2 regions of the Streptomyces sp. NPDC006624 genome follow, and region 2 is predicted to be linked to the other one. Evidence: riboswitches for the same ligand, from Rfam matches in the RefSeq annotation. Region 2 holds a riboswitch; the other holds the start of a gene.

Region 1 (9,020 bases), on a different contig from region 2:
CGGTGCGCGGGATGGGGTACCGGCTGCCCGCCGGGTGAAGTTCCCTTCATGTGCGGCTCATCGGCGGCTCACCCCCGGGGCGGAGCCTCGAAGGCGTGACATGGAACCCACGAGCTCTCGCCGCCCTGTGCGTGGCGCTGTCGCTGTGCGCCCCGCTGGCGGTCCCGCACGTCGTGCCCGGGCTCGGCGGCGACGCCCGGCTGACGCTCGCCGTGTTCGCGCTGGCGACCTGCGCGTGGATCGGGACGCCCATCGACGACACCTACATCGCGCTGGGCGCCGGGCTGGCGCTCACGGTGACCGGGGTGATCAGCAGCGACACCCTGTTCGGGACACTCGGGGACGCCACGGTCTGGCTGCTGATCTGCGCGTTCGTGCTGGCGGCGGCCGTGAGCCGGACCGGGCTCGCGGGGCGGGCGGCGGTGTTCCTGGTCGGCGGGGCGCGGACCGTACGGCAGCTCGTGCACCTGACGACGGCCGCCCTGGTCGTCTCGGCGTTCGCGGTGCCGGCCACCTCGGGCCGGGCCGCGCTCGCGCTGCCGGTGTTCCTGGCCCTCGCCAAGGTCCTCGCCGACCGGAGACGACTGGTCGTGATGCTGGCGCTGCTGTTCCCGACCGTGATCCTTCTGTCGGCGCTGGCGACCCTGATCGGCGCGGGCGCGCATCTGATCACGGTGTCGGTGCTGTGGGAGACGACGGGGCAGCAGATCGGCTTCACCCGGTGGCTGCTGCTGGGGCTGCCGCCGGCCGTGGTGTCCTCGCACCTGGCCGCCGAGCTGGTGCTGCTGACGACGACCCGGCGGGCGGACCGCACCGGCCCGGTGCACATCACCCCCGGGCAGATCCAGGAGCACAGCGAGCAGCCGGTCACCGGCCCCTGGAGCCAGGCCGAGAAGCGCTGCGTCCTGCTGCTGGCCACCGTGGTCCTGCTGTGGTGCAGCGAGCCGCTGCACCGGGTGCCGCCCGCCCTGGTCGCGCTGATCGGCGCCGTCATCGCCTCCTCGCCGGCGCTCGGCACCGTGCGCCTGAAGGACGCGCTGAGGACCGTGCCGTGGTCGCTGCTGCTGTTCATGGCCGCGACGATGGCGATGGGCGTGGCGCTCGCCGACTCGGGAGCGGCGGCGTGGCTGGTCGGCGGGGCGCCGGCGGGCCGCTCCCCGGTGGTGTTCCTGGCGATCGTCATCGCCGTCAGCACGGCGGCCCACCTGGTCCTGCAGTCCCGCTCGGCCCGCTCCTCGGTGCTGGTGCCGCTGGTGGTGGCCGCCGCGGCCGGGGCCGGTGTCAACCCGGTCGCCGCCGCCCTCGCCTCCACCGCCGCCGCGGGCTTCTGCCACACCCTGCCCGCCTCCGCCAAACCGGTCGCGCTCTTCGCGCAGATCCCCGGCACCCCCACCTACACCCCGCGCGACCTGCTGCGGCTGTCGGCCGTCCTGGCGCCGCTGACCGCCGCGCTCGTGCTGTTCTTCGCCGTCGCGGTGTGGCCGCTGCTCGGCGTGTCCGTCACCCGCTGACGTCAAGGAGCCCTCCATGCTGACCCGTGTCCTCGTGGCCCCCGGCGGCTTCAAGGAGTCGCTGTCCGCCGAGTCGGCCGCCGACGCCATCGCGGCGGGCGTGCGCCGCGTGCTGCCCGGCGCCGAGATCGACCTCGCCCCGCTGGTGGACGGCGGCGAGGGCACCGCGGCGGCCCTGGCCGCCGCCACCGGGGGCAGGATCGTCACCGTTCCCGCGACCGGCCCGGTCGGGGAGACCGTCGCCGCGCACTTCGCCCTGCTGGGCGGCGGGGACACCGCGGTGGTGGAGATGGCGGCGGTCGCCGGTCTCGCCCTCGTGCCGCACGGCCTGCGCGACCCGGGCGCCACGACGACGTACGGCGTCGGCGAGCTGATCCGCGCCGCCCTCGACAGGGGCGTACGGCGGATCCTCGTCGGCTGCGGCGACTCGGGCACGTCGGACGGGGGCGCGGGCGCCCTGCAGGCGCTGGGGGCCCGGCTGCTGGACGAGGACGGCCGGGAACTGGCCCGCGGCGGCCGGGAGCTGACCCGGCTGCACCGCGTCGACCCCACCGGCCTCGACCCCCGGCTGCGGGGCACCGAACTGCTGGTCGCCTGCAACCCGTTCAACGTGCTGTGCGGCGAGCGCGGTGTGGCCCGGGTCTTCGGGCCGCAGAAGGGTGCCACGCCCACTCAGGTGGAGGAGCTGTCGGCGGCCCTGGAGCACTGGGCGTCCGTCCTCACCCGCGACGCCGCCGTGCCCGGCACCGATCTCCGCTCGGCCCCCGGCACGGGCGCCTCCGGCGGCCTGGGAGCCGGTCTCGCCGCCCTCGGCGCCCGGCTCCTGCCCCGCTTCGACGTGCTGCTCGGCCACCTCGACCTGGACGCCCGGCTGGCCCGCGCCGACCTGGTCGTCACCGCCGAGGGCGCCCTGGACCACCAGACGCCGCACGGCAAGGTCCCGGCCGAGGTGGCCCGCCGGGCCAAGCTGCACGGCCGTCCGGTCCTGGCCCTGGCCGGCACGCTCGGCGAGGGCGCCCACCAGGTGCCGGGGGTCGACGCCTGCCACGGCATCCTGCCCGCCCCGATGGACCTGGCCGAGGCCCTGCTCCGGGCGCGCGAGCTGCTCACCGACGCCACCGAACGCGCCCTGCGGATGATCGTCCTGGGCACCCGCCTGCCGGTCGCGGCCGCGGCGGCTCAGGCGGAGGTGTCCGGCACGCAGCGCCCGTCCACGGTGCGGTAGGTCCACCGCGCCCCGTTGCCCACCAGCTCCCTGACGGCCCGCACGAACCGCTCCACGTGCTCGTCCGGGGTGCCCGCGCCGAAGCTGACCCGGATGGCGTTGAGCGACTTCTCCCCCGGCGCGGCCTCGGGCGACCCGCACGCGCCCTGCGTCCGCGGGTCGCTGCCGAGCAGCGTGCGCACCAGCGGATGGGCGCAGAACAGCCCGTCGCGCACCCCGATGCCGTACTCGGCGGACAGGGCGGCGGCGAAGTGCGAGCTGTTCCAGCCCTCGACGACGAAGGAGAGCACCCCGACCCGTGGCGCGTCGTCCCCGAACAGCGACAGGAACCGCACCTCGGGCACGTCGGCGAGGCCCTCGCGCACCGTGCGGAGCAGGTGCCGCTCGCGGGCGACGAGGGTGTCGAAACCGGCCTCGGTCAGCGCCTTGCAGGCCGAGGCGACGGCGTAGGCGCCGATGACGTTGGGCGACCCGGCCTCATGGCGGGCCGCGCCGTCGTGCCACGCCACGTCCACTCCCCCGTCCGCGCGCCGGCTGACCGTGCGGCTGGCACCGCCGCCCGCGAGGTACGGCTCGGCCTCCCGCAGCCAGTCGGCCCGCCCGGCCAGCACGCCGGAGCCGAAGGGCGCGTACAGCTTGTGCCCGGAGAAGGCGACCCAGTCGACGTCGAGGTCCTTCACGGACACCGGGTGGTGCGGGGCCAGCTGGGCGGCGTCCAGCACGATCCGCGCGCCGTGCGCGTGCGCGGCGGCCGCGAGTTCCCGTACGGGCCACAGCTCGCCGGTGACGTTCGAGGCGCCGGTGACGCAGACCAGGGCCGGACCGTGCGGCTCCCGCCCGGCGAGGGCCCGCTCCAGGGTCTCGACCGCCTGGCGGGGGCTGCGCGGAGCGTCCAGGCAGGTGACGCGGGCGGAGCGCCAGGGCAGCAGGGAGGCGTGGTGCTCGGTCTCGAAGACGAAGACCTGGCAGTCGGCCGGGAGGGCGGAGGCGAGGAGGTTGAGCGAGTCGGTGGTGGACCTGGTGAACACCACCTGGTCGCCGTCCCGGCAGTCCAGGAAGTCGGCGACGGTCCGGCGGGCGTTCTCGAACAGGTCGGTGGAGAGCTGCGACAGGTACCCGGCGCCGCGGTGGACGCTGCCGTAGTAGGGCGCGTAGGCGGCGACGTCGTCCCAGACCCGCTGGAGCGCCGGAGCGCTGGCCGCGTAGTCGAGTGCGGCGTAGGTGACCTCACCGCCCGTGACGAGCGGCACGGTGACGTCCCGTCCCAGAACGGGCAGCGGGGCACAAACGGACTGGACGGTGGCAGCGGTGGAGACGGACATGGCTGAACTCCCGTGAGACCAGGGGGTGAAGAGAACAAGGGGGTGCGGAGGCGGGGCTCTGCGGCCCTAGCGCATTCGCTTGCTCACGGGAGACTCCTCGACGACCAGGACCCCTGGTTCCGCGAGGGGTCCGCGCTTGCCGTGGACCTTGCTGACCACGGCCTGGTCCTCACCCGGGGCACCCCGCCACGGACGGAGGGTTGCCGGACAGTCGGCCGGGGCCTCATGACTGTCACTCATGACCTGGTACAGGAACGTACGTGAAGTGATCGGCGCCCCGCAACCCGGATCCGGATCGCGGGACGCACCTCACCCGTCGCCCGTCACGCGTTGCTGGCGGCCACCCAGCGCTCCAGCACCCGCTTGGCGGCACCGGAGTCGATCGACTCGGCCGCCTTCGCCATCCCGGCGCCGATCTGCTCGGCGAGCGGTGCCGCGCCCGGCTCCAGCGCGACCAGGGCAGCCGCCGAGTTCAGCAGGACGGCGTCGCGCACCGGGCCGGTCTCGCCGTCCAGCAGCCGCCGGGCGACCTCCGCGTTGTAGGAGGCGTCCGCACCGCGCAGGGCCTCCACCGGGACCAGTTCGAGGCCCACCTCGCGCGGGTCGAAGGCCTCCTCGGTGACCTTGCCGTCGCGGACGGTCCAGACCCGGGAGGTGGCGGTGGTGGTCAGCTCGTCCAGGCCGTCGTCGCCCCGGAAGACCAGGGAGGAGTGGCCGCGCTCGGCGAAGACGCCGGCGACGATCGGCGCCATGCGCGGGTCCGCCACACCGACGGCCTGGGCGCGGACCTTCGCGGGGTTGGTCAGCGGCCCCAGCACGTTGAAGATCGTCCGGATGCCCAACTGGCCGCGCGCCGCGCCCGCGTACCGCATGGACGGGTGGAACTTCGCCGCGAAGCAGAAGGTGATCCCGGCCTCCTCGGCCACCGCGGCCACCCGGTGGGTGGGCAGTTCCAGGTTGACGCCGAGCTTCTCCAGGACGTCCGACGCCCCGGACGCCGAGGACGCCGCGCGGTTGCCGTGCTTGACGACCTTGGCGCCCGTGCCGGCGACGACGATCGCCGACATCGTGGAGATGTTGACCGTCTTCGCGCCGTCACCGCCCGTGCCGACGATGTCGACGGCCGGGCCGGGGACCTCGATCACGTTGGCGTGCGCGTACATCGCCCGGACGAATCCGGCGATCTCCTCGACGGTCTCGCCCTTGGCGCGCAGCGCCACCACGAACCCGGCGATCTGCGCGTCCGTCGCCTCGCCCCGCATGATCAGGTCCATCGCCCAGGCGGTGTCGTCCGCGGTGAGGTCCCGGCCCTCCAGCAGGCCGTTCAACAGCAGGGGCCAGGAGCGGCCCGCCGCGGTGTCGCCTCCAGCGGGGGTCACAGCGCTCATAAGCCGCTCCAGGATCAGGCGTCCCGCACTACGGGACGAGAGTCTCAACGAGGTCCACCCTATCCAGCCGCAGGGCATGGCGAAGGGCCCCGTCCGAACACCGGACGGGGCCCTTCGTGTGGCGTGGCGAAGCAGTGATCAGTGGTGGCCGTGGCCGCTCGTGATCTCCCGGTACTCCTCGACGGTCGGCTTCGGGATCTGGGCACCCTCGCCGTAGTAGGCGTCGCTGAGCTTGGCGCGCAGCTTCTCGGAGCCCTTCAGCTTGCGCTCGACACCGTTCTCGTCGACCGTCGGGCCGAGCTCGACCGGCTCGTACTGCTCGTGCGCCGTGAGCGTGTACATCTGCTCCTGGCTGAGCGGCTCGTGCACCTCGATGAACTCACCGTGCGGCAGGCGCTTGATGATGCCCGACTCGCGGCCGTGCAGCACCTTCTCCTTGTCCCGGCGCTGCAGGCCGAGGCAGATCCGCTTGGTGACGATGAACGCGATGACCGGCCCGAGGAAGAACCCGATCCGGACGAACCAGGTGACCGCGTTGATCGACAGGTGGAAGTGGGTGGCGACGATGTCGTTGCCACCGCCGATCAGCATGATGATGTAGGCGGTGATCCACGCCACACCGATGCCGGTGCGCGTCGGGGCGTTGCGCGGCCGGTCCAGGATGTGGTGCTCGCGCTTGTCCCCCGTGATCCACGACTCGATGAACGGGTACAGGGCGATGATCGCGAGGAAGACGCCGAAGAGCACCAGCGGGATGAACACACCCAGGACGAGCGTGTGACCCCAGAAGTTGATCTCCCAGCCCGGCATGGCCCGGATGAGACCCTCGGCGAAGCCCATGTACCAGTCGGGCTGGGCACCGGTCGACACCTGGTCGGCCCGGTAGGGGCCGAGGTTCCAGATGGGGTTGATCGTGGCGATGCCGGAGAGGGCCGCGATGAAACCGAAGACCAGGAAGAAGAAGCCTCCGGCCTTGGCCATGTAGACCGGCAGCAACGGCATGCCGACGACGTTCTTGTTGGTCCGTCCCGGACCCGCGAACTGCGTGTGCTTGTGGTAGAAGACCAGGATCAGGTGGCCGACCACGAGCCCGAGCATGATGCCCGGCAGCAGCAGGATGTGGATCGAGTAGAACCGGGCGATGAAGTCGGTGCCCGGGAACTCCCCGCCGAACAGGAACATCGAGATGTACGTGCCGACGATCGGCACGGACAGGATCGCGCCCTGCGTGAAGCGGACACCGGTGCCGGAGAGCAGGTCGTCCGGGAGCGAGTAGCCGGTGAAGCCGGTGAACATGCCCAGGACGAACAGCAGGAAGCCGAACAGCCAGTTGATCTCGCGCGGCTTGCGGAACGCGCCGGTGAAGAAGACGCGCATCATGTGCACGAACATGCCGGCGAGGAAGATGATCGCCGCCCAGTGGTGGATCTGCCGGATGAGCAGACCGCCGCGGACGTCGAAGCTGATGTCCAGCGTGGAGGCGAACGCCTCCGACATCAGCTGCCCCTGCATCGGGACGTAGCTGCCGTGGTACTCCACCTCGTTCATCGACGGGTGGAAGAACAGCGTCAGGTACACACCCGTGAGGATGATGATGATGAAGCTGTAGAGGCAGATCTCACCGAGCATGAAGGACCAGTGGTCCGGGAAGATCTTGCGCATGTTGGCCTTGGCCAGGGAGTAGATCCCCAGGCGGCCGTCGGCCCAGTCGGCGACCCGCTCTCCGGCGGGCGCCTTACGGCGGTCGTCCTTGTTACTCATCCGCGCTCCCAGAAGGCAGGACCGACGGGCTCTTCGAAGTCGCCGAGCGCCTCGAGGTAGCCCTCGTCGTTCACGCCGATGCGCAGCTGCGGCAGGGCGTGACCGGCGGGACCGAAGATCACTCGGGCACCGTCGGACAGGTCGAAGGTGGACTGGTGGCAGGGGCAGAGCACGTGGTGCGTCTGCTGCTCGTACAGGGAGATCGGGCAGCCGACGTGGGTGCAGATCTTCGAGTACGCGACGATGCCTTCGTGCGACCACTCGAGTTCGCGCTTGTCCTTGATGTCCTCCGGCTGGATCCGGACGATCATCAGGGCGGCCTTGGCGATCTCGTTCTGGAAGCCGTGGTCGTGCTCCTCCAGGCCCTCGGGCTTGGCGAAGGTCAGCGAACCGACCGCGACGTCGGAGGGACGCAGCGGCTCGTTGGTGTTCATGTTGACGAGCAGCTTGCCCTTGGACCACAGCGTGTGGCGGAGCTTGGTGCCGGGCAGCGGGCCGAGGTCGCGCAGCAGCACGATCCCGGAGAGCGGCACCAGCGTCAGCGCGCCGAGCATGGTGTTGCGGATCAGCTTGCGGCGGCCGAGCGCCGACTCCTTGGCGCCCTGCTTGAAGTCGGCGAAGACCTTCTCGCGGACCTCGGGCTCCGCCTCGATCGGGTGGCGCTCGTCGGCGATCTCCACGTCGGACATCAGGGTGCGCGCCCAGTGGACGGCGCCCGCGCCGATGCAGAACAGCGCGATGCCGAGCGTCAGGCCCAGCGCGAAGTTCAGCGCGCTGATGCGGCCCAGCGGGAAGATGTAGACCGCCTTGTCGACCGGGATCGCCACGAACGCGGCGATGAAGGCGACGGTGGCCAGCATCGACACCGTGAACAGCAGGGCGACGGTGCGCTCGGACCGCTTGGCGGCCCGCTCGTCGACGTCCTGGATCCGGTGCTCGTGGGGCGGCAGGCCCGGGTCGGCGAACGGGTGCTTCTCGTCCGCGACGCTCACCACGCCGTGCTCGTCGTGTCCTGCGGACTGCGCGGCGGGCAGGTTCTCTTCTGGAATGTCTTGGCTACTCATGACTTCTTGGCCTTTGCGGTCCGGGCGGCGACCCACACGGCGACGGCGATCAGCCCGCCGAGACCGAAGATCCAGCCGAACAGACCCTCGCTGACCGGCCCGAGACCGCCCAGCTCGAGGCCGCCGGGGCTCTCGGTCTTCTCGCTGTTGACCGCGTCGAGGTACGCGATGATGTCCTTCTTGTTCTTCTCCGACAGCGTGGTGTCGGGGAAGGACGGCATGTTCTGCGGGCCGGTCTGCATGGCCTCGTAGATGTGCTTCTGGGAGACGCCCTCGAGCGACGGCGCGTACTTGCCGTGCGTCAGCGCGCCGCCCTTGCCCGTGAAGTTGTGGCACTGCGCGCAGTTGGTGCGGAACAGCTCACCGCCCTTGGCGATGTCGGCCCCCTCGGGGCTGTACTGCTCCTCCGTCGGAACGGACGGACCGGCGCCCAGCGAGGCGATGTACGCCGCGAGCTGGTCGATCTCGGCCTGCGAGTAGATGTTCTTCTTCTTCGGGACCTGCGGGCTCTGCGAGGTGGCGGCCGGCATCCGGCCCGTGCCCACCTGGAAGTCGACGGCCGCGGCGCCCACACCCACCAGGCTCGGCCCGTCGGAGGTGCCCTGACCGCCGGTGCCGTGGCAACTGGCGCAGCCGACCGAGTAGAGCTTCTTGCCCTCCTCGATGGCGAGGGACTGGGCGGTTGTGTCGGCCTCGGCCTTGCTCGTGGGTGCGAACACGGCGTACAGCCCCCCGCTGAAGACCAGCGC
Region 2 (9,020 bases):
ACGCCGGCGGCCGCGAGCGGGGTGAGGATGGCCTCCAGCTCCTCGGGCGTCTCGGCGAGGCGGGCGTCGTAGGCCTCCTGCTTCCACTGCGAGTAGCGGAAGATGACGGGGAAGCCGGGGGAGACGGCGGCGCGGACGGCCGCGACGATCTCCGCCGAGAACCGGGCGCGGGCGACCCGGTCGCCGCCGTAGGCGTCGGTGCGGCGGTTGGTGCCCTCCCACAGGAACTGGTCGAGCAGGTAGCCGTGGGCGCCGTGGATCTCCACGCCGTCGAAGCCGATGCGCTCGGCGGCGGCAGCGGCCTCGGCGAACGCGCCGATCACGGCGTCGACGTCGGCCTGCGTCATGGCCTTGCCGGTGGGCTCGTCGGCGCCGATGCGCAGCCCGGAGGGGCCGACGGCCGGGGCGCCGGCGACGGGCGGCCGGCCCGGCTTGCGGACCATGCCGATGTGCCACAGCTGCGGCACGATGGTGCCGCCCGCGGCGTGCACCGCCTCGGCTACCTTCGCCCAGCCCGCGAGCTGCTCCTCGCCGTGGAACCGCGGCACGCGGTCGCTCTCGCCGGCCGACTCGTGGCCGACGTAGGTGCCCTCGGTGACGATCAGCCCGATTCCGGCGGCGGCGCGGCGCGCGTAGTAGGAGGCGACGTCCTCGCCGGGGATGCCGCCCGGGGAGAACATGCGCGTCATCGGCGCCATCGCGATCCGGTTGGGGACGGTCAGACCGCCCAGTGAGACGGGCCGGGACAGGATTTCGGCGGCGCGGGAGGCGGCGACGGTCACGGAGGGGCTCCTTCGGATACCGGACAGTATGTGCATACGCATGCGATGCACGAGTCAACCATCCGGCCCGGTGCCGCCATCCCGCCGCGCCCTGTGATCCCGGACACGCCCGAGGGCGGCACCCCCTGTCGGAACAGGGAGTGCCGCCCTCGGCAAGGACGTTGATCAACCGTCAGGTCGATCAGAAGTCCATGTCACCGCCCGGCATGCCGCCACCGGCGGGCGCGGCGGCCTTCTCCGGCTTGTCGGCGATGACGGCCTCGGTGGTGAGGAACAGCGCGGCGATGGAGGCGGCGTTCTGCAGCGCGGAACGGGTCACCTTCGCCGGGTCGATGATGCCCTCGGCGATCATGTCGACGTACTCACCGGTCGCGGCGTTCAGGCCGTGGCCGACCTGGAGGTTGCGGACCTTCTCCACGACGACGCCGCCCTCGAGACCACCGTTGACGGCGATCTGCTTCAGCGGGGCCTCCAGCGCGAGCTTCACGGCGTTGGCGCCGGTCGCCTCGTCACCCTCGAGCTCCAGCTTCTCGAAGACCTGGGAGGCCTGCAGCAGGGCCACGCCACCACCGGCGACGATGCCCTCCTCGACGGCCGCCTTGGCGTTGCGCACGGCGTCCTCGATGCGGTGCTTGCGCTCCTTGAGCTCCACCTCGGTGGCGGCACCGGCCTTGATGACCGCGACGCCGCCGGCGAGCTTCGCCAGGCGCTCCTGCAGCTTCTCGCGGTCGTAGTCCGAGTCGCTGTTCTCGATCTCGGCGCGGATCTGGTTGACCCGGCCCTGGACCTGGTCGGCGGAGCCGGCACCGTCGACGATCGTGGTCTCGTCCTTGGTGATGACGACCTTGCGGGCGCGGCCCAGCAGGTCCAGCGTGGCGTTCTCCAGCTTGAGGCCGACCTCCTCGGAGATCACCTCGCCGCCGGTGAGGATGCCGATGTCCTGCAGCATCGCCTTGCGGCGGTCACCGAAGCCCGGGGCCTTGACGGCGACCGACTTGAAGGTGCCGCGGATCTTGTTGACGACCAGGGTCGACAGGGCCTCGCCCTCGACGTCCTCGGCGATGATCAGCAGCGGCTTGCCCGACTGCATGACCTTCTCCAGGAGCGGGAGCAGGTCCTTGACGTTCGAGATCTTGGAGTTCGCGATCAGGATGTACGGGTCGTCGAGGACGGCCTCCATACGCTCCATGTCGGTGGCGAAGTACGCCGAGATGTAGCCCTTGTCGAAGCGCATACCCTCGGTGAGCTCCAGCTCCAGACCGAAGGTCTGGGACTCCTCGACGGTGATGACGCCTTCCTTGCCGACCTTGTCCATGGCCTCGGCGATGAGCTCGCCGATCTGGGTGTCGGCGGCGGAGATGGAGGCCGTGGAGGCGATCTGCTCCTTGGTCTCGACGTCCTTCGCCTGCTCCAGCAGGGCGGCGGAGACGGCCTCGACGGCGCGCTCGATACCGCGCTTGAGGGCCATCGGGTTGGCGCCGGCGGCGACGTTGCGCAGACCCTCGCGCACCAGGGCCTGGGCGAGGACGGTCGCGGTGGTCGTACCGTCACCGGCGACGTCGTCCGTCTTCTTGGCGACTTCCTTGACCAGCTCGGCGCCGATCTTCTCGTACGGGTCCTCGAGCTCGATCTCCTTGGCGATGGACACGCCGTCGTTGGTGATCGTGGGCGCGCCCCACTTCTTCTCGAGGACGACGTTGCGGCCCTTGGGGCCGAGCGTCACCTTGACGGCGTCCGCGAGCTGGTTCATGCCGCGCTCGAGGCCGCGCCGCGCCTCCTCGTCGAACGCGATGATCTTGGCCATGTGAAGTGGTCCCTCCAGGACTGGGGGTGATTACTTCGGACCGCGCCCGCGCCCGCGACGGACGGCCCCCGACCCGGTGGTTCCTTGCCCCACCCGGCCCGTGGCCTCACCGACCCGGTCCTTACGTTGTCACTCTCACCTTCAGAGTGCTAACGCAATGATTAGCACTCGGGCATGGCGAGTGCAAGCGCCTCCCGGGGATCGGGCGGGGCGTCAGCCACCCGCGAACACCCCCCGGAACCTCCTTCGAACAGGCCGAAGGGCCCGCACCCCGGGGGGTGCGGGCCCTTCAGAGAAGACCGGTCGCTGGTGCGTTGGTCGTGGTGCGCGTTCAGGCAGTGACGCGAACCATGTCGGCCTGCGGGCCCTTCTGGCCCTGCGAGATTTCGAACTCGACCCGCTGGCCCTCTTCCAGGGTGCGGTAGCCGTCCATCTGGATCGCGCTGTAGTGGACGAAAACATCCGCACCACCGTCGACCGCGATGAAGCCGTACCCCTTCTCCGCGTTGAACCACTTGACGGTGCCCTGAGCCATGCCTAACTCCCCTATTACTGGCCCTTGCACAGATCCACACTTCGCGGATCCGGGTCAGACCTCACCCCCCACGGTTGGGGGCGTGCGCCGGAACGCGTCGACCGCGGCTGAATGTATCTGTCCAACTGCCGTCTGCAACAGGTCAATCGGACGAGAATTCTGGACGTGAGGGGTCCGGAATGTGGGGAGAATTCGCCTGAATTCGGGTCAAGTCGGGCCACACAAAGGGAACAAAAGCCGCGAAAGACGCGCACACTTTGGCTACATCTTGTCGGGCAGGCGGCAGGAATTCAGGGTTCCGATCAATGGATCAGGACCGTGTTCCCCAACTCTACCGCGCTCAATCACGCAGAATTGCCCCCTCCGCTTCTCTCACGGAGGGGGCAATTCGATGCACTCTCGGTGACCGGAGTTACTGAAGGTAACAATCAGCCCGGCCGGCCGGTTCAGCCGCCGGCGACGGCCGGGATGATCGACACTCCGGCGCCGTCCGGCGTGGCCGTCTCCAGCCCCTGCTCGAAGCGCACGTCGTCGTCGTTCACGTAGACGTTGACGAACCGGCGCAGCTTCCCCTGGTCGTCCAGCACCCGGGCGGCGATCCCGGTGTGGTTCTTCTCCAGGTCGGCGATGACCTCGCCCAGGGTCGCCCCGTCGGCGGCGACCTCGGCCTGCCCGCCGGTGTAGGTGCGCAGGATGGTGGGGATGCGAACGGTGACGCTCATCGGACATGTCCTCCGGTTCTTCTTGAGCAACGGCTGGGGCGCGCCCTCAGGGGCGCGGGGGCTGTGTCGACATGCGGCTCCGGCGCGTGGGCGCGACCAGCCCCGACCGGCCCGCAGCGAACAACGAATCAGACGAGTCCGGCGTCCCGGAACGACTCCAGGCTGGGCCGAATGGTCGCGGTGAGACCGGTCCCGGCCACCGCGTCCAGCGTCTTCAGACCGTCCCCGGTGTTCAGCACCACGGTCGTCTTCGACGGATCCAGCACTCCGTCGTCGATGAGCTTCCTCGTCACGCCCACCGTCACGCCACCGGCGGTCTCCGCGAAGATCCCCTCGGTCCGGGCGAGGACCTTGATCGCGTCGACGACCTGCTCGTCCGTCACGTCCTCCACCGCACCGCCCGTGCGCCGCGCGATGTCGAGCACGTACGGCCCGTCCGCCGGGTTGCCGATCGCCAGGGACTTGGCGATGGTGTCCGGCTTCTGGGGGCGCACGACGTCGTGACCGGCCTTGAACGCCGTGGACACCGGCGAGCAGCCCTCGGCCTGCGCGCCGAAGATCTTGTACGGCTTGTCCTCGACCAGGCCGAGCTTGATCAGCTCCTGCAGGCCCTTGTCGATCTTCGTGAGCTGGGAGCCGGAGGCGATCGGCACCACGAGCTGGTCGGGCAGCCGCCAGCCGAGCTGCTCGCAGATCTCGTACGCCAGCGTCTTGGAGCCCTCCGCGTAGTACGGCCGCAGGTTGACGTTGACGAAGCCCCAGCCCTCGCCGGCCGGGTCGCCGATCAGCTCGGAGCAGAAGCGGTTCACGTCGTCGTAGTTGCCCTCGATGCCGACGAGCTCGCCGCCGTAGACCGCGGCCATGACGACCTTGCCCTGCTCCAGGTCGTGCGGGATGAACACGCACGAGCGGAAACCGGCCCGGGCCGCCGCGGCGCCCACCGCGCCGGCGAGGTTGCCGGTGGAGGAGCAGGAGAGGGTGGTGAAGCCGAAGGCGCGCGCCGCCTCCAGGGCCTGTGCGACGACGCGGTCCTTGAAGGAGTGCGTCGGGTTGCCGGAGTCGTCCTTGACGAAGAGCTTCCCGGCGTCGACGCCCAGCTCGCGCGCGAGGTTGTCGGCCTGGACGAGCTTGGTCCAGCCCGGGTTGATGTTCGGCTTGTCCGCCACGTCGGCCGGGACCGGCAGCAGCGGGGCGTAGCGCCAGATGTTCGCGGGGCCCGCCTCGATCTTCTTCCGCAGCTCCTCGGCGTCGTAGGCCGAGAAGTCGTAGGCGATCTCCAGCGGGCCGAAACACTCCTCGCAGGCGAAGACCGGGCCGAGGGGCACGCGGTGACCGCACTCGCGGCAGCTCAGGGCGGCGGCCGGGCCGAGGTCTACGGTGGAGTTCGTGGTGCTTGCAACAGTCTGCACAGCCATGTGAGGCGAGGCCCTTTCTCCTCATCTTCCTCACGACGCATCTCGCCGTGAGACGGATTTGGCACCTTCCCTAGCCGGGAGCCTCGCGGAGGTGGTCGCCAGTGACCTACGAGAACCGGCTGGAGGGTTGCCGGGGCTTCATCGGGCCGTATCCCTCTGCCCCTCTGGATGAGCTGTATGTGGTTGTTAACAACGGTTGACGCCTGACATGCGATGGTCATCCGCGTTGTTCAAGACTGTAACCGACGACCAGGACAGTTGAGATAGTCGTCCGAACCGCGAGATGGCTCACAGTCCGTCCCGCCGAGAGAACGCTAAGGAGCCGCCACGGTGCTGGAAGAAGTCGAGCGCTGGCTGGGCACCCGTTCCTGGTCCGCGACCGAGCGCCCGCTCCACCGGATCCTGGCCGCCAAGCAGCGCACCGGCCAGACGGTCAGCGTGGTGCTGCCCGCGCTCAACGAGGAGGAGACGGTCGGCGACATCGCCGCCGTGATCCGCCACGACCTGATGCTGCAGGTCCCGCTGGTCGACGAGCTGGTCGTCGTGGACTCGGGATCGACCGACCGCACCTCCGAGGTGGCCGCCGCGGCGGGCGCGACGGTGGTGCACCGGGACGCGATACTCCCGCGCCTGCCGGCCGTGCCCGGCAAGGGCGAGGTGCTGTGGCGCTCGCTGCTCGCCACACGCGGGGACATCGTCTGCTTCGTCGACGCCGACCTGCGGGACTTCTCGTCCGACTTCGTCTCCGGGATCGTGGGCCCGCTGCTCACCGAGCCGGACGTGGCCCTGGTGAAGGGCATGTACGACCGCCCGCTCGGGGGCGCCGCCGGGCAGGGCGGCCGGGTCACCGAGCTGATGGCGCGCCCGCTGCTCAACATGCACTGGCCGCGGCTGGCCGGCTTCGTGCAGCCGCTCGGCGGCGAGTACGCGGCCCGCCGCTCGCTGCTGGAGCAGCTCCCGTTCCCCGTCGGGTACGGCGTCGAGCTGGGGATGCTGGTGGACGCCCTGCACCTGGTGGGCCTTGACGCCCTCGCCCAGGTGGACATCGGGGTGCGCAAGCACCGGCACCAGGACGGGCAGGCGCTGGGCCGGATGGCCGCCGAGATCTACCGCACGGCGCAGCTGCGGCTGGCCCGCGGGCATCTGATCCGGCCGTCCCTGACGCAGTTCGAGCGGGGCGGCGACGGCTTCGAACCGCGGACGTACTCGGTCGACACCGAGGAGCGTCCGCCGATGGTGGAGATCGCCGAGTACCAGGAGCGGCGGGCGGCGTGACCCGGGTGGTTTTCGGCCGGATGCCGCAGGTCCGTACGTTTGAGCGTTTACAGGCCGGGCTAGGTTGAGGGCTATGGCTTCGACGTACGGTGCTGCACGGGTGCTGGTGGCCTCCAACCGGGGTCCGGTCTCCTACACGGTCGGTGAGGACGGTTCGCTGGACGCCAAGCGGGGCGGCGGCGGGCTGGTCTCGGGGCTGTCCGCGATCGGCTCGGACGCGGACGCGCTGTGGGTCTGCTCGGCGCTGTCCGAGGGCGACCGGGAGGCGGTGAGGCGGGGCGTCGGCGAGGACGGCGTGCGGATGCTGGACATCCCGGCCGACGTGCACGCCGACGCCTACAACGGCATCGCGAACTCGGTGCTGTGGTTCGTCCACCACATGCTGTACCAGACGCCCCTGGAGCCGGTCTTCGACGCGGAGTTCCGGCGCCAGTGGGCGTCCTACGAGCGGTACAACCGGGCGTTCGCCGAGGCGCTGGCCGAGGAGGCGGCGCAGGGCGCGGCGGTCGTGGTGCAGGACTACCACCTGACGCTGGTGCCGGGCATGCTCCGCGAGCTGCGCCCTGACCTGCACATCGGTCATTTCTCGCACACGCCCTGGGCGCCGCCCGAGTACTTCCGGATGCTGCCGGACGACGTGGCCGGGCAGGTGCTGCGCGGCATGCTCGGCGCGGACCGGCTGGGCTTCCTCACGCAGCGCTGGGCGGACGCGTTCACGGAGTGCGCCGAGCGGTTCGCGGGCGGGCTGGGCGGCACGCGGATCGGCGTGCACGGGCTGGGCGCCGACGCGGACTTCCTGCGCCGGCGGGCGCACGAGAGCGACGTCGAGGAGCGGATGGCCGCGCTCCGGGAGGAGATCGGCGAGGGCCGGCGCACCATCGTCCGGGTCGACCGCACGGAGCTGTCGAAGAACATCGTGCGCGGACTGCTGGCCTACCGGCGGCTGCTGGAGACCCACGCCGAGTGGCGCGAGCACGTGGTGCACGTCGCCTTCGCCTACCCCTCGCGGCAGGACCTCGCGGTGTACCGGGACTACACCGCGGAGGTGCAGCGGCTCGCGGACGAGATCAACGCCGAGTACGGCACGCCGGGCTGGACGCCGGTCGTGCTGCACGTCAAGGACGACTTCGCCCGCTCGCTGGCCGCCTACCGGCTGGCCGACGTGGCGCTCGTCAACCCCATCCGCGACGGCATGAACCTGGTCGCCAAGGAGGTCCCGGTGGTCTCCGACGCGGGCTGCGCGCTGGTGCTGTCGCGGGAGGCCGGGGCGCACGAGGAGCTCGGCGAGGACGCGATCACGGTCAACCCGTACGACATCACGGGCACGGCGGCGGCCCTGCACGAGGCCCTGTCGATGCGCCCGGAGGAGCGCGCCGACCGCGGCAAGCGCCTGGCGGCCGCGGCGACGGCCCTGCCGCCGGCCCGGTGGTTCCTGGACCAGCTCGACGCGCTGAGGGGCTGAGCGGCGGATGAGCGACGCAGTGCAGCCGCTGCCCGTACCCGTGACGCAGGCCGGGCGGGACGGTCTCGCCGCGCTTCTCGCCCGGCCCGGCGAGGCCCTCGTCGCGCTGGACTTCGACGGGACGCTCGCGCCGATCGTGGCCGATCCGGAGCAGGCCCGGGCCCATCCGGAGGCGCTGGGCGCGCTGTCCGCGCTCGCGCCGAAGGTCGCCGCCGTCGCGGTGGTCACCGGACGGCCCGCCGAGGTCGCCGTGCGCAACGGCGGGTTCGCGGACGTCCCGGGCCTGGAGCACCTGGTCGTCCTCGGGCACTACGGCGCCGAGCGCTGGGACGCCCGCAGCGGCAAGGTCAGCGCGCCCGACCCGCACCCGGGCGTCGGGGCCGTGCGCGCCGAGCTGCCCGCGCTGCTGGAGGGGACCGGCACCTGGGTGGAGGACAAGGGCCGGGCGGTGGCCGTGCACACCCGCCGGGCCCCCGACCCGCAGGCCGCCTTCGACGCCCTGCGCGAGCCGCTCACCGCCCTGGCGGCCCGGCACGGCCTGATCGTCGAGCCCGGCCGCATGGTCCTCGAACTGCGCCCGCCCGGCGTGGACAAGGGCGTCGCCCTGACCGGCTTCGCCCGCGAGATCGGCGCCGGCTCGGTCCTCTACGGCGGCGACGACCTGGGCGACCTGCCCGCCTTCTCCGCCGTCGACGAGCTGCGCGCGCACGGCACCCCGGGCCTGCTGCTGTGCAGCGGCAGCGACGAGGTGAGCGAGCTGAGGCGGCGGGCGGACGTGGTGGTGGACGGCCCGGAGGGCGTGGTGCGGTTCCTGCGGGACCTGGCGGACCGGCTGGGCTAGCGGTTCCGGGGCCGGGTCTCCGGGGGTTCCGGGAACGGCGGGCGCAGACACCCAGGGGCGCGGGACGAGGTCGGCATGCGGCTTCGCCGCGGGGCGCGGGCGACCACGACGCACCCGCGCCCACGCCCCCGGGCACCCCCGGCGGCGCTCAGCGTTCCGCCCGGCGCCGCTCCCGTATCCGCCG

Evidence for each region. Region 2 has a riboswitch for S-adenosylmethionine ahead of thrC (threonine synthase). Riboswitches for the same ligand answer to the same signal wherever they lie in the genome.
Region 1: another riboswitch for S-adenosylmethionine. It lies ahead of ABZY20_RS01590 (aminotransferase class V-fold PLP-dependent enzyme); the one in region 2 lies ahead of thrC (threonine synthase).

The regions. Positions count from the first base shown of each region.
Region 1 is NZ_JBEXOM010000001.1:347,117-356,136, reverse strand. Features, by position in the region: gene ABZY20_RS01605 (response regulator transcription factor) at 1-38, shown strand, start outside; gene ABZY20_RS01600 (SLC13 family permease) at 96-1,511, shown strand; gene ABZY20_RS01595 (glycerate kinase) at 1,528-2,736, shown strand; gene ABZY20_RS01590 (aminotransferase class V-fold PLP-dependent enzyme) at 2,691-4,058, opposite strand; SAM riboswitch class IV at 4,186-4,302, opposite strand; gene trpD (anthranilate phosphoribosyltransferase) at 4,382-5,446, opposite strand; gene ABZY20_RS01580 (cytochrome bc complex cytochrome b subunit) at 5,585-7,207, opposite strand; gene ABZY20_RS01575 (Rieske 2Fe-2S domain-containing protein) at 7,204-8,271, opposite strand; gene ABZY20_RS01570 (c-type cytochrome) at 8,268-9,020, opposite strand, start outside.
Region 2 is NZ_JBEXOM010000006.1:293,438-302,457, forward strand. Features, by position in the region: gene ABZY20_RS14285 (NADH:flavin oxidoreductase) at 1-818, opposite strand, end outside; gene groL (chaperonin GroEL) at 964-2,586, opposite strand; gene ABZY20_RS14295 (cold-shock protein) at 2,918-3,121, opposite strand; gene ABZY20_RS14300 (ubiquitin-like small modifier protein 1) at 3,568-3,843, opposite strand; gene thrC (threonine synthase) at 3,972-5,258, opposite strand; SAM riboswitch class I at 5,277-5,433, opposite strand; gene ABZY20_RS14310 (glucosyl-3-phosphoglycerate synthase) at 5,589-6,533, shown strand; gene ABZY20_RS14315 (trehalose-6-phosphate synthase) at 6,607-7,995, shown strand; gene otsB (trehalose-phosphatase) at 8,003-8,836, shown strand; gene ABZY20_RS14325 (DUF3263 domain-containing protein) at 8,985-9,020, opposite strand, start outside.